One region of the Psychrobacillus sp. FSL K6-2843 genome, then DNA from elsewhere that is predicted to be linked to it. Evidence: riboswitches for the same ligand, from Rfam matches in the RefSeq annotation. Region 1 holds a riboswitch; the other holds the start of a gene.
The links. A riboswitch is a leader RNA that binds a small molecule or an ion and turns the genes downstream of it on or off. The one in region 1 is predicted to bind thiamine pyrophosphate.
Positions count from the first base shown of each region.

Region 1 (6,498 bases):
AATGGCAGAAATAACTGCAACACCATTAGCCCCAGCTTCACGTACGATGCTACTGTTTGTTGGTGAAATACCACCAATTGCTACAATGGGGACATTCGGATAGTCAGTTCTTGCTTTCTTTAAAAATGCAACCCCTGCTGGTGGTTCGGCATCTTTTTTTGATGATGTTTCAAAAATGGGTCCAATCCCAACATAATCTGCACCATTTGCAATCGCCTTTTCCAGTTCCTCCATCGTATGCACAGAAACACCGATGATTTTATTTTCTGCACGCTTACGAAACATTTCAATATTTAAATCATCCTGACCAACATGAATCCCATCAGCATTAAGCTTTAAGGCTAGCTCTACATCGTCATTTATTAGAAATGGCACTTTGTAAGCGTGACATAAATTTTGGCATTTACGTGCAAATTGTACATAGGAATCCCCAGTAAGTGCATTTTCACCCTTTTCTCTTAATTGAAACATCGTAATACCGGCTTGTAATGCTGCTTCTAACACCACTAAAGGATCACGCCTACAATTAATCGTACCCATAATAAAATATTTATCGAGATTTAGTGACATACAACATCACACTTCCCCTCAAGCTGACGATAGGCAAAATGATTCGTTGGACCAAAACCATGCCCAATATTTAATGGATTGCCAATCGCTAAATGGACAAATTTTTTCGCTTCCAAAACGGCTTCTTGCAAAGATTTTCCTTTTGCTATTTCTGCTGTTAATGCTGCTGAAAATGTACAGCCTGTTCCGTGCGTATGTTTAGTTTCAAATCGATTCGTTTCTAAGACAAAAGGAACCTCCCCTTTTATAAACACCGCATCAATCGCTTTGTCACCAGCTAAATGTCCACCTTTCATAACCACACATTGTACCCCAAGGGAGATAATATCTTGAGCAGCTAGAAATAGTTCTTGTTCCGTATGAATGGAGCGACCACTTATGACCTCGGCTTCTGGTATATTTGGTGTGCAAACAGTTGCAATGGGTAGCAGCTTATTTTTAAGAGCTTGTATAGACTCTTGTTGAAGCAAGCTGGCGCCGCCCTTCGCAATCATCACAGGGTCAACGATAAGAGGTAAGCCTCTATTTTTAAGTGTAGCAGCGACACACTCAATAATCTCTGAATTAAATAACATGCCTGTTTTAATCGCTGTCACATTAAAATCTTCAAGGACCGCCTTCAATTGTGCTTCTACAAATTGTACTGTTGTTGGAAAAATGCCCTGTACACCTAACGTATTTTGGGCGGTTAAGGCAGTGATAACACTTGTACCAAATACACCAAGCTCTTGAAACGTTTTAATATCTGCCTGAATGCCTGCTCCGCCTCCACTATCTGAACCCGCTATCGTTAATGTAATCATTGGTGTCCCTCCGCTAAATATTCAAGTTGATTTAGAAAATTCATATGGAATGTCCCAATCGTTGAATACGCATTTGAGCTTGCTTGTTTATAATCACGAAGTAGATTCGCAAGATCTTCGAATTCATTTTCACAGCTTGCGAGCTCTGCTGCACAAAGGGCACTTAATAGACAGCCACTTCCTGTCATTTTCGTTACCTTTTCATGACCACCTACGATCCATTCTATTCTGATACCATCTGTAATCACATCTTGCTCACCTGTCACAATCACAAGACAGTTATATTTGTTTGCAACATGCATGGCCGTCTCAGCTACATCAAGTTCACCCACGCCACTATCGACGCCTTTTGCTTGCCAGGTAACACCTGCAATAGCCGCGAGTTCTCCGACATTACACCGAATTAGATTAATTTTAAGTTGTTGTAATATTTCCATCGTTGTTTCTAATCGAAAATTCGTTGCCCCTGCACCGACGGGATCAAAAACTATAGGAATGTTCTTCACATTCGCACTGTTTCCTGCTAGAAGCATTGATTTTATTGTCTGTTCATTTAATGTGCCGATATTTAATAAAAGCGCATTCGATTTTGATGCCATTTCCGCCGCTTCTTTAACCGCATCGGCCATCACAGGTGAAGCTCCTATTGCTAGTAAGCCATTTGCTGTAAAATTGGCCACGACATAGTTGGTGATACAATGCACTAAAGGTTTTTGTAGATTAATTTTTTGTAGGCTCATTCATATACACCCCTTTTGTCCAATTTTGCATCGTCCATGGCATTTCCCAAAACATCCACTCGTAATAACAGCTTTTTTCAAAATGTGCCTTTAAAACCTTTTGTTTCATGGGCTGTTCCTTCGCAAAACGATTTAACATCGACTTTTGCTTATTGATCGATTGAAGCATTTCGTCAGATGCATATAATGCAATCCATTGCGCATACAGCGGTATATTCGGACGAGCATACTTAAGCTGTTGCCCAATTTCTTGATAGAGCCAAGGGCAAGGTAATATAGCAGCAAATGCTTCTGTTACATCGCCATTATGTACTGCATTGTACATATGACTCACATAATTATAAGTAGCTGGTGCCACCTCAAAATTTTCAATTTCTTCGGCCGTTACATTTAAGTCTTGAAAAGTTGTACGGTGAAGCTCAAGCTCTGCTTCATGAATAAATCTCGCACTGTTTAAAAAGTACTGAATGTCCTCATCATTTGTTGCCTTTGCAGCTGCTAAAGCTAAGACTTTTGTGTAATGCTTTAAATAATACGCATCCTGTAGCATATAAAACTTGAACTTTTCGAGTGGTAAACTACCATCAGCAATACCTTGCACAAACGGATGGTTAAAACTAGCCTCCCAATAAAATTGCGTCTCCTGTCTAACTTTTTCACAAAACTCCATTTTTTTGTCCTCCTTAATTGGTGGACGTAAGTGCAAAAAAGGCGCCTCTAATAGAGACGCCCAAAAAGTGTAGACTACACCCATGATTGCTCCCTACGCCAGTGTTAACTGTCAGGTTCTAAGGGTCAGGTTTTAACCTTCTCAACACAATGTGTCCCCCCGCAATTAAAGTATTTGCAAAAGAAAAGCTCCACGTAAATAATACGCGGAGCTTAAGTAAGTACATATTGATCATCGTGTACTTTGCTCCCTACGTCCGTATTAACAGCCAGGTTCTAAGGGTCAGGTTTTACCTTCTCAACACAAACGTGTCCCCCTGCAAATTCATTTAATTACACTAAGTTTAACTGAAAGCACCACGGCAAACAAGATAATAATCACGACGTTTCAAGTACGAATTTAAAAATGAATCAAAGACCCTAGTAGATGTATTGAATTTATATCATAAGTAGGAGCTTCTTCCAGGCTTAATTTAGGTAAGAGAAAAATAAAAAAAACGAATTCCAAAATCAGAATTCGTTTGTGAAAACTTATGCTAGTTCCAGCCAAGCGACAGCTTCGCAATGTGTCGTCTGCGGGAACATGTCCACTGGTTGAATTTCCTGTGTCTTATAGCCTCCATCTTCTAAAATGCGAAGATCACGTGCAAGTGTTGCTGGGTTACATGAGACATAAACTACACGTTTTGGGCGTTGCTCTATGATTGTCGTCAGAAGTGCTTCGTCGCAGCCTTTTCTCGGAGGATCCACTACTAGAACATCTGCATTTTTTCCTTCCTTGTACCACCGTGGAATGACTTCCTCTGCTGGGCCAGCTTCAAAGTATGTGTTAGTGAAGCCATTTAGCTCTGCGTTTCTTTTTGCATCCTCAATCGCTTGAGGGACAATTTCTACACCCAACACTTGCTTCGCTCTTTGTGCTAGGAACAAAGAGATTGTACCAATTCCGCAATAAGCGTCAATCACTGTCTCGTCACCTGAAAGCTGAGCATAATCGAGTGCCTGTTTATATAATACTTCTGTCTGCTCTGGGTTTACCTGATAAAAGGAACGAGCAGATATTTCAAATCGGACATCTCCGATTAAATCCTCAATCGTTGGTTTCCCCCACAATAGGTTTGTTTCGTCTCCAAAGATAACGTTCGTATTTCTTGAATTGACATTTTGCATAATCGAGGTGACTTTTGGTTCTGCTTCTCTAATAAGTTCAATAATTGCTTCCTTCTTTGAAAGCTTAGGATGCTTTGTTACTAAAACGACCATCACTTCGCCAGTTGCTCTGCCTTTACGGACTACTAAGTGACGCAGCTGACCTTTTTTTGTGTCTTCATTGTAAGGGACTAAATCTAGCTCTAATGCCTTTTCCTTGAATGCTCTCATCAATCGATCAGCTTCATCCGATTGGATCAAACAAGTTGGAGTGTCTGCAATTCTGTGAGACTTCGCCTGATAGAACCCTGCAATCACCTTTCCATCCGCTAAACCAAATGGAATTTGAGATTTATTACGATATTCCCAAGGGTTGTCCATTCCTTTTACAGGTAATACTGGCGCATCAATCTTACCTAATCGTTGCATAACATTTCGAACCATATTTTCTTTCCATTTTAACTGACCTTCATAATTGATATGCTGGAGCTGACAGCCGCCACATTCATAAAATACCGGACATGGAGCTTCTACACGAAATGGGGAGGGCTCTACAATATTTAATAATTTGGCAAAGCCATAGTTCTTTAATGTTTTTAAAACACGTACTTCCGCTTTTTCATCTGGCAGACCACCATGTATGAATAGTGGATAGCCGTCGACCTTAGCAACGCCAGATCCATCATGTGTCAAATCCTCTATATAAACCGCTAACTGATCATTCTTTTTTACTGGTGTGTTCACTTTAAATCTCCGTTCTTGTGTAATGGATATTATTATATCAAATATAGGCGTCCAATAGTATCAGGTAGCTTAAGTGTATTAAATTTCTCACTTTTTTTACCCACAAAAAAAAGTAAGGAAAATTTCCTTACTCGTTTAACTTTAACATTAATGAATCCTCTATGACAGTCCACTGCTTCTCAGGTAATATACTTTTGTTTAACCGAGCTACAAATTGCTCGGCCTCTTCAAGATTGTAAAATACTTTTATCAGTTGGCTATTTGAATTTTTCAACACTTCTGTAACACCATTCGTGCTACGTGCAATCACAAACATGTTCAACTCCAATTTATGGCATTAACAATTTATCATTGTTATTACCATAGTATCTCATTAAACAAAAGAAAAGTATACATTTTTTGGAAAATTATAAAACTATATATTAAAAAAAATTATAATTTTTAAAATCTCAAAATACATTAAATTTCTTTTTGATAATAGTCTATACAACCCAAAAAAGCAGCATGGCATCAACGCCATTTTTATTTTTAGAAAGTAATTTTAAGAAAGAAGTATCTGTTCTGCAGTTTTCCCTATAGAAGTGGAATCATAATATTGACATTTCTTCCGCAACTTCAAACAAACTCTTTCGTGAAAGTTATAAAAATTTTAGTTTATTTTGCTGATAGTTCACTTTCTGTTACCCACTTATGATTTGTAACTGCTTCCCCGTCTGTAGTTGAAATGTAATCTACCATATATACGGTCGTAGCTTCTGATGAGTCAATTTCTGCATTAGCACCTTCCATTCCAGCCATATGGTCAGCTTCAATGGTAACTTCTGTTCCTGGTTTTAAAGGTTGATCACCGGCATTTTTTATTTCTTCTTGAATTACCCATTTGTGATTCTCCACCCTTTTGCCACCAGTTGTTGGAGTATAAGAAATGACATATACAGATGTATCATAAGCTCCTACAATAGTTGCTTCTGCACCCTTCATGCCGCTCATATGGTCAGTCTCTAAAATTGCTTGACTGCCAATTTCAAAAGTTGGGTTTTCAGCTACTTTCAATCCGTCAGGAACTTCACCAGACCCAGACATGTCCATATTAGAATGATCCATACCTTCCATACTCTCGCCAGAACTTTCATTCATGTTCATATTATTAGGATTAGGGTTTGTATTGGTTTCCTTCTCATCACTAGCACAAGCAGAAATAATCATTACAACAACCAACAAAATGGTACCTATTATTAAATTTCTTTTCATTATAATCCTCCTCAATCTTTATTAATTACACACAACAATATAAACTTTGTTGTTGAAGACAATCATACACTGAAATTATGAAAAAACTATGCAGAACTTCCCCATAAATAATTGACCAAAAAGCTTATATTTCCCAGTAAGTGATTGTGTCAAAGAGTCCTATCATAAGAATTATAATGCCTGCTAAATTCTGAATAACTTTTCCCAGCTTCATACTTTTTTTCATTATTAATTGCCTTGCATCAAATAACCAAATTAATATAAACAAAAGAATTAGCGGTAAGGACGTCGCAAATCCAAATACTGCAGGTAAGACAAAACCATAAGAGGTTGATAAAACAGTAGGCATTAACCAAACAAAAAATAAGATAAACATTGTAGGACAAAATGCTAATGAAAAACTAGCTCCTAATAGAAAAGAACCTAACTTCCCTTCTTTTAATACCAATGGGATGCGCATAGTTAATCTATTAATAAAGCCAAACTTAAAAATCCCTAAAAGTACAAGACCTGTAACCATCATAAGTGGCCCAATCGCTTTACGAAATAGTGGGAAGAACTCTGTCATTTTT
Region 1 covers NZ_CP152021.1:3,359,934-3,366,431, forward strand. The annotation lists gene thiE (thiamine phosphate synthase) at 1-570, opposite strand, end outside; gene thiD (bifunctional hydroxymethylpyrimidine kinase/phosphomethylpyrimidine kinase) at 561-1,373, opposite strand; gene thiM (hydroxyethylthiazole kinase) at 1,370-2,053, opposite strand; gene tenA (thiaminase II) at 2,094-2,783, opposite strand; TPP riboswitch at 2,857-2,954, opposite strand; TPP riboswitch at 3,014-3,111, opposite strand; gene rlmD (23S rRNA (uracil(1939)-C(5))-methyltransferase RlmD) at 3,314-4,675, opposite strand; gene MKY94_RS17110 (hypothetical protein) at 4,803-4,991, opposite strand; gene MKY94_RS17115 (YdhK family protein) at 5,330-5,926, opposite strand; gene MKY94_RS17120 (sulfite exporter TauE/SafE family protein) at 6,051-6,498, opposite strand, start outside.

Region 2 (6,498 bases), 1.0 Mb from region 1:
CACCACCGAAAGAAACCTCTTCCTTCACTTGCCCTGTAATAAACAAAAATTCTGGTGATTGAGGTACATAGCCTAACATGCTAGGCTTTACTTTGCCATTAGAGGGTAAAATACCTGAAAGAGCCTTCAATAATGTAGATTTCCCACTGCCATTTGGTCCAGCTAGCACTGCGATTTCTCCTTTATTTAAAGAGAATGAAGTTGGCTGTAAAAAATGCTTTGTACTAATATTTTCCACATGCAGAGACTTTTCTGCTTGAACCATGCTCTTCCTTTTGGTATAGCTTTCATACGGAATTCTATCTTCCTTTAACTTAATTGTTCGATGAAAGAAGTTGTCCCATAGGTCGAGTCTATGCTCAATCGCTAAGATGGTTATACTCGATTTTTGCTGAAGTAAGTCCAACCATTCAATATATTGTTTTGCGGTATACGGGTCCAGATGGGTGATAGGCTCATCTAACAATAATATTTCTGGCTCCATAATCATTGCACAAGCAGTGGCAACCCTTTGCTTCATACCTCCAGAAAGCGATTGAATGATGGAATGTCGATAATCCGTTAACCTAGTTAACTCCAATACTTCAGAAATCTTCGTCTCCATTTCTTCCCGTGCGACGAGTAAATTCTCTAAAGTAAAAGCAAGCTCTTCCTCTACAGTTGGCATACAAAATTGTGCATCGGGATCTTGAAATACTGTTGCGATACGATGATTGACCTCGCCAGGTCGATAGGAATCATTTTCTTTACCAAAAAGTTCTATTCTACCGGACACTATGCCATCGCAATTTTCTGGATAGAGACGATTGCACAAATAAAGTAAAGTGCTCTTTCCACAGCCGCTTGGTCCGGTTATGACGACACGCTCTCCTTTTTCGATAGACATAGAAAAGTTTGATAGAACAGCAGTATCCTTGTCTGGATAAGAAAAGGTGACATCTTCAAAATGGATAACTTTAGGCACGAATATCACCTTTTTTTGAACGCGAAATAGCATATCCTCTTAACGAACCAGTGGCAAGCAAGCCGTCAGCTACAGCTTTTCCACCTAAACCAGCAATGAGAGTTCCACTAAAAATACGAACAACTAGCATGAAAACTACATATCCAGTGGTATAAACGGCAAATCCTCCTAAGAAATAGCCATACACAAAGCTAAAAACTGCGGATCCTGCTCCCGCAAGCATTAAAACCCAAAGGTCAAACCGTTTGTAACGTGTAGCGGCGAATACAGCCTCGGCACCTAGACCTTGTATGACACCAGAAAGGATAAGACGTGGCCCGACGGCATTACCTAAAAGTACCTCTATTGCTGCTGCGATAGTTTCCGAGATAACCGCCGCCCCAGGTTTCCGAATGATGTACATACAGATAATTGAAACGATAAACCAAACACCAAAAATCCACTCATATGCGATTGGTCCGACGAAGCCAGACCAAATGTTTCCTACATGAAGGAAGAGTAAATAAACAATCCCAAACACTACTGCAAAGACCGACATTAAAACAATTTCTTTTAGCTTCCATGATTTAAGCATGGAGGTCATCTCCGTGAGAAGGGCTATTAATGCTCATCGATAAAGTCATCACTAAATGCTTGTGCTCTTCTGATCTAGCTCTGCTGAAGGCTGCCTCATAATAAGCAAACACGTCATGGATATCCCCATGAATCCCGCTAGCATAATGCATAGATTCATTGAATACACCCTTCACTTTAGCGTGCTCAATCTCTCTGTAGATCACATCCATATAGTTAGGATTGTTCATAGGGTATAAAGCAAATTGAGAAGAAACATATTGGTTTGTTTCATCCTTATTTGTCACTTTATCTCCCTTGTCTAAATAAACGTCAGCAGTGGTGTCGCCGGGACAACCCGCTGAAAATGTTCCAGAAAGAGCTACATGTACCCCTGTTTTGGCAGCATTCAGAGTAATAGATTTTGCCACATTAAATACATGAACTTGTTTTCCTCTGATAACGGTTGAGACATCATCCGTATGCATCCACACATTGGATACATCTGTATTCTGTAGTGCACCTTTAATAATACTTACAAATTCATTGCTCATCGGATGTAGGGAAAAACGAAACCCTACAATTGGACTTAAACCACATTCCATCCTAAAAACCTCCCTCAATTTTTTCATAAAAAAAAGCTACATCCGTGAAGATGCAGCCACTAACCCTTATGAAAAAAGGAAAGTCACCGCACTTCCTCACGCAGGTATTATCCTGATCGAGTAATAAGGGATCGGAGCTAAAAAGCTCTCATCACAGCCAAAGTGGGCACCCCTAGTGCAGAAACGGTATGTAGTTTTACAGTTGTGTATAAATTTACACAATTTGTTTTCTTTATGTGCCCACAGTATAGCGTATAAAAATATAATTGTAAATATGGTTGAATTCTTTTCTCTAATCGTCCATGCTTAAATTATCAGAAAACATAAGGAGGAAACTAAATGGACAAAATTTTTATTACTCGAAAATTACCGGAGGAAATTGTACAGCCATTAAGAGAAAAATTTGAGGTGAATATGTGGCACAGCGAGGAAACTCCAATGGATTATGAAGATATAAAAAAGGAAGCAAAGGACGTCCATGCCCTGTGGACTGTTCTCTCTGATAAAGTGGACCGGGAACTTATAGAAAGTCTACCGAATTTAAAAATTATCAGTAATCTAGCGGTTGGCTTCAATAATATTGATGTGGAAGCAGCGAAAGAAAAAGGGGTGATGGTAACAAATACTCCTGGTGTATTAACTGAGACAACTGCAGACCTAACCTTTGCGTTGTTATTGGCTACTGCTCGTCGTATTACCGAAGCAGAACAGGATATTCGTGCAGGTAAATGGAAATCATGGACACCGATGCAGCTGACGGGAATGGACGTTTTTGGAGCTACGTTAGGAATCATAGGCATGGGAAGAATCGGTGAAGCGGTAGCAAGACGTGCGAAGGGTTTTAATATGAAAGTCTTATATCATAATAGAACAAGAAAATTAGAGGCAGAGCAACAAAATAACTTTACATATGTGGAGCTAGAAACATTATTGCAAGAATCTGATTTTGTTGTAATATTGACGCCTCTAACTCCAGAAACTAAAAGGATGATTGGAAAAAAAGAGTTAGGATTGATGAAGGAAACCTCTGCTCTTATTAATGTTGCACGTGGCGGAATCGTAGATGAGCAATCCCTTTATGATGCCCTCCTAAATAAAAGAATATGGGCCGCTGGACTAGATGTTTTTGAGACGGAGCCTGTTCCTTTAGATCATCCACTCTTAACCTTGCCTAATGTTACAGTCCTCCCCCATATAGGCAGTGCAAGTATTCATACGAGACTTGCTATGATGCAAATAAATGCTAAAGCAATTGAAAATGTTTTAGAGGGACAAGAACCTGACAATCGAGTTGTTTAAAGGAAAAAAATTATAATCTAGGCTGCCATGAATCCAGTATTCATGGCATTTTTTATGAGGTAAGAAAGGTGTAAGTATGCGACGGGGATGGCTTATCGCTCACCCAACAGAAAGTGTCCACCTGAAATCAAGCTTACTATCCTATGTCCTAATCTAGTAGAAAGCAAGTGAGCATGCACTTTTCAATTAAAACTATACAAAAGCACTATCTATCAAATACTTGATAAAAATTACTGTTTTTAAACGAGAATATTGTACAATATTTACCTATTTATCTAATCGTATTGGTCTACTAAATTAATGCTAAATATTCAGATTAAAATAAAAAATTAACAACTATCTCTTTAAGTAATTTGCAATATACAAATTTGTTTAGTAGTATTAGTAGTTATAAATTAGGCGTCCTTTAAATTCAGTATTAGGAAGTTTAATTGTTTTGAAATTTTAGCAGTTATTTTATAGGTATTGAAGGAGGAACGATCGAACGTCTAATTTAAAAATTGAATGAAAAGAGGTAGTCAGACTAATGAAAAAAATTATGTTATTTTTTTCACTTTGCATGCTTTTAGTACTTACAGCTTGTGGTAACGAGACAAGCAAAGACAGTATTGAGGTGATTAAGTTTGCTGATGCAGGATGGGATAGTATACGCCTACACAACAGCATTGCTCAAACTATCATCGAAGAAGGTTATGGTTATGAAACCGAGGTAACAAGTGGAACAACAGCAGCTACGATGCAATCACTTGAAAAGGGCGACATAAATGTCTATATGGAAGTATGGACCGATAACATTAAAGATGTCTACGAAAAAGCAATTGAAAGTGGAAATATCATGAAGGTAGCTACTAATTTCGCTGATAACGCGCAAGGATTATATGTTCCAACTTACGTGATAGAGGGAGATGCAGAACGAGGAATTGAACCAATCGCTCCAGATTTAAAGACAGTTCAAGACTTAGAGAAGTATCCAGAAATTTTCCAAGATCCCGAAGATAGCAGTAAAGGCCGAGTGGTCGGAGCTCCATCTAGTTGGGTAGTAAGTGAGTATTTGGGGACGAAACTTGAAACATATGGCCTTGACGAACAATATAACTATCTAGCACCCGGCTCTGATTCTGCAATTGTTGCAGATTTAGCAGGAGCATATAAAAAAGGGGAGCCTTGGGTAGGATATTATTGGTCACCAACGTGGGTAACAGCTAGCTACGATTTAACTCTATTAGAAGACGCACCTTACGACGAAGCAAAATGGAATGAATCAAAAGGAACTGAGTTTCCACCAAATGATGTAGTTATTGCAGTTCATAAGGATTTACCAACACAAGCTAAGGACGTAGTAGACTTTTTAAGTAAATATGAAACTAGTAACGATTTAACGGAAAGTGCATTAGACTATATGCAGGAAAATGATGTTGAAGCAGATGAAGCCGCTATTTGGTGGATGAAAGAGTATGAAGATATTTGGACAGCTTGGGTGTCCGAAGAAGTGGCTGAAAAGGTAAAAGCTTCTTTGAAATAATTCATTACTTAATCTAACTAAAGAAAGGTGGTTGTGGCTGTACTTTTACAGTCCCATTCTATGACAGAATTTCCAAACGTACGATTTCCAATAGGGGATGTAGTAGAGAAATTCGTGGATTTTCTTGCCATGAATTTTGATGCATTCTTTGATTTTATCTTTATCATCTCGTCTTCCATGATTAAAGGTCTTGAGGCGGGTCTACTAGCAATTCCTTGGTGGTTATTTATTGTTATCATCTTTTTAATTGGATGGTTTTTTAATAATCTATATGGAGGACTGCTATATGCAGCATTTATCTTCTTAATTGGATCCTTTGATTTGTGGCCAGAAACAATGACCACCATTTCCATTGTTTTAATCTCCGTAATTTTGTCTCTTGTTATAGGCATACCACTAGGAGTTGGAATGGCTTTTAGTAAATCAATGTCCAGAATCATGCGTCCGATATTAGACGCGATGCAGACAATGCCAAGCTTCGTCTACTTAATACCAGTAATTTTCTTCTTTCCGCTCGGAAATGTACCAGCAGTTATTGCAACAATCATTTATGCATTACCACCAGTAATCCGTTTAACAGAATTAGGTATCCGAAGTGTAGATAAAGAGATTGTAGAATCTGCACAATCATTCGGCTCCTCTTCCTCTCAAATGCTCATGAAAGTACAACTACCACAAGCCTTACCTACAATTATGGCAGGTATAAATCAAACAACAATGATGGCGCTAGCAATGGCGGTTGTTGGTTCTATGGTTGGTGCGCAGGGACTTGGAGAACGAGTACTCTTTGCAATTAACCGAATAGACATCTCACTAGGTTTTGAAGCTGGGATCAGTATTGTTTTCCTAGCGATTATCATCGACCGCGTTACCGGAGGAATTGCGAATCGCCTTCAGAAACATAGGAGGGATGCCGCATGACAGTAAAATTAAAATTAGAAAACGTATCGAAGATTTTTGGGTCTCGACCTAAAAAAATTATTCCGATGGTAGAGAAGGGTGTACCAAAGGAAGAGATATTAGCTAAAACAGGGCATACGGTCGGAGTGTACAATGCATCAATGGAAATCATGGAGGGAGAGACCTTCGTGATTATGGGGTTATCAGGAAGTGGTAAGTCTACCCTAATTCGTTGTTTAAATTTATTGAATAGACCTACTTCTGGCGCTATATACGTCGATGGAGAAAATGTCGTGGATTACAATAAGACACAGTTAAAATACTATCGTCAAAAGAAAATAGCTATGGTATTCCAGCATTTTGGGCTGTTTAGCCATCGTACGGTATTAGAAAATATTGAGTATGGTTTAGAGATAAGAGGAATGTCTAAGAACGAGCGCCAGGAAATTGCTCAGAAACATTTAGAAACAGTTGGTCTTAAAGGTTATGAAAACCAATATCCAGATGAACTTTCTGGAGGTATGCGCCAGCGAGTAGGCATCGCTAGAGCACTTGCTAACGATCCAGATATACTACTAATGGATGAGCCCTTCAGTGCACTTGACCCATTAATCCGTAGAGAAATGCAGCTAGAGCTTCTTGATATCCAAAATCGC
Region 2 covers NZ_CP152021.1:243,194-249,691, forward strand. The annotation lists gene MKY94_RS01265 (ABC transporter ATP-binding protein) at 1-964, opposite strand, end outside; gene MKY94_RS01270 (ECF transporter S component) at 957-1,538, opposite strand; gene MKY94_RS01275 (YkoF family thiamine/hydroxymethylpyrimidine-binding protein) at 1,531-2,121, opposite strand; TPP riboswitch at 2,198-2,305, opposite strand; gene MKY94_RS01280 (D-glycerate dehydrogenase) at 2,461-3,420, shown strand; gene MKY94_RS01285 (ABC transporter substrate-binding protein) at 3,947-4,942, shown strand; gene MKY94_RS01290 (ABC transporter permease subunit) at 5,003-5,863, shown strand; gene MKY94_RS01295 (glycine betaine/L-proline ABC transporter ATP-binding protein) at 5,860-6,498, shown strand, end outside.
Region 2: linked by a shared signal. The riboswitch ahead of MKY94_RS01275 (YkoF family thiamine/hydroxymethylpyrimidine-binding protein) and the one ahead of tenA (thiaminase II) in region 1 are both predicted to bind thiamine pyrophosphate.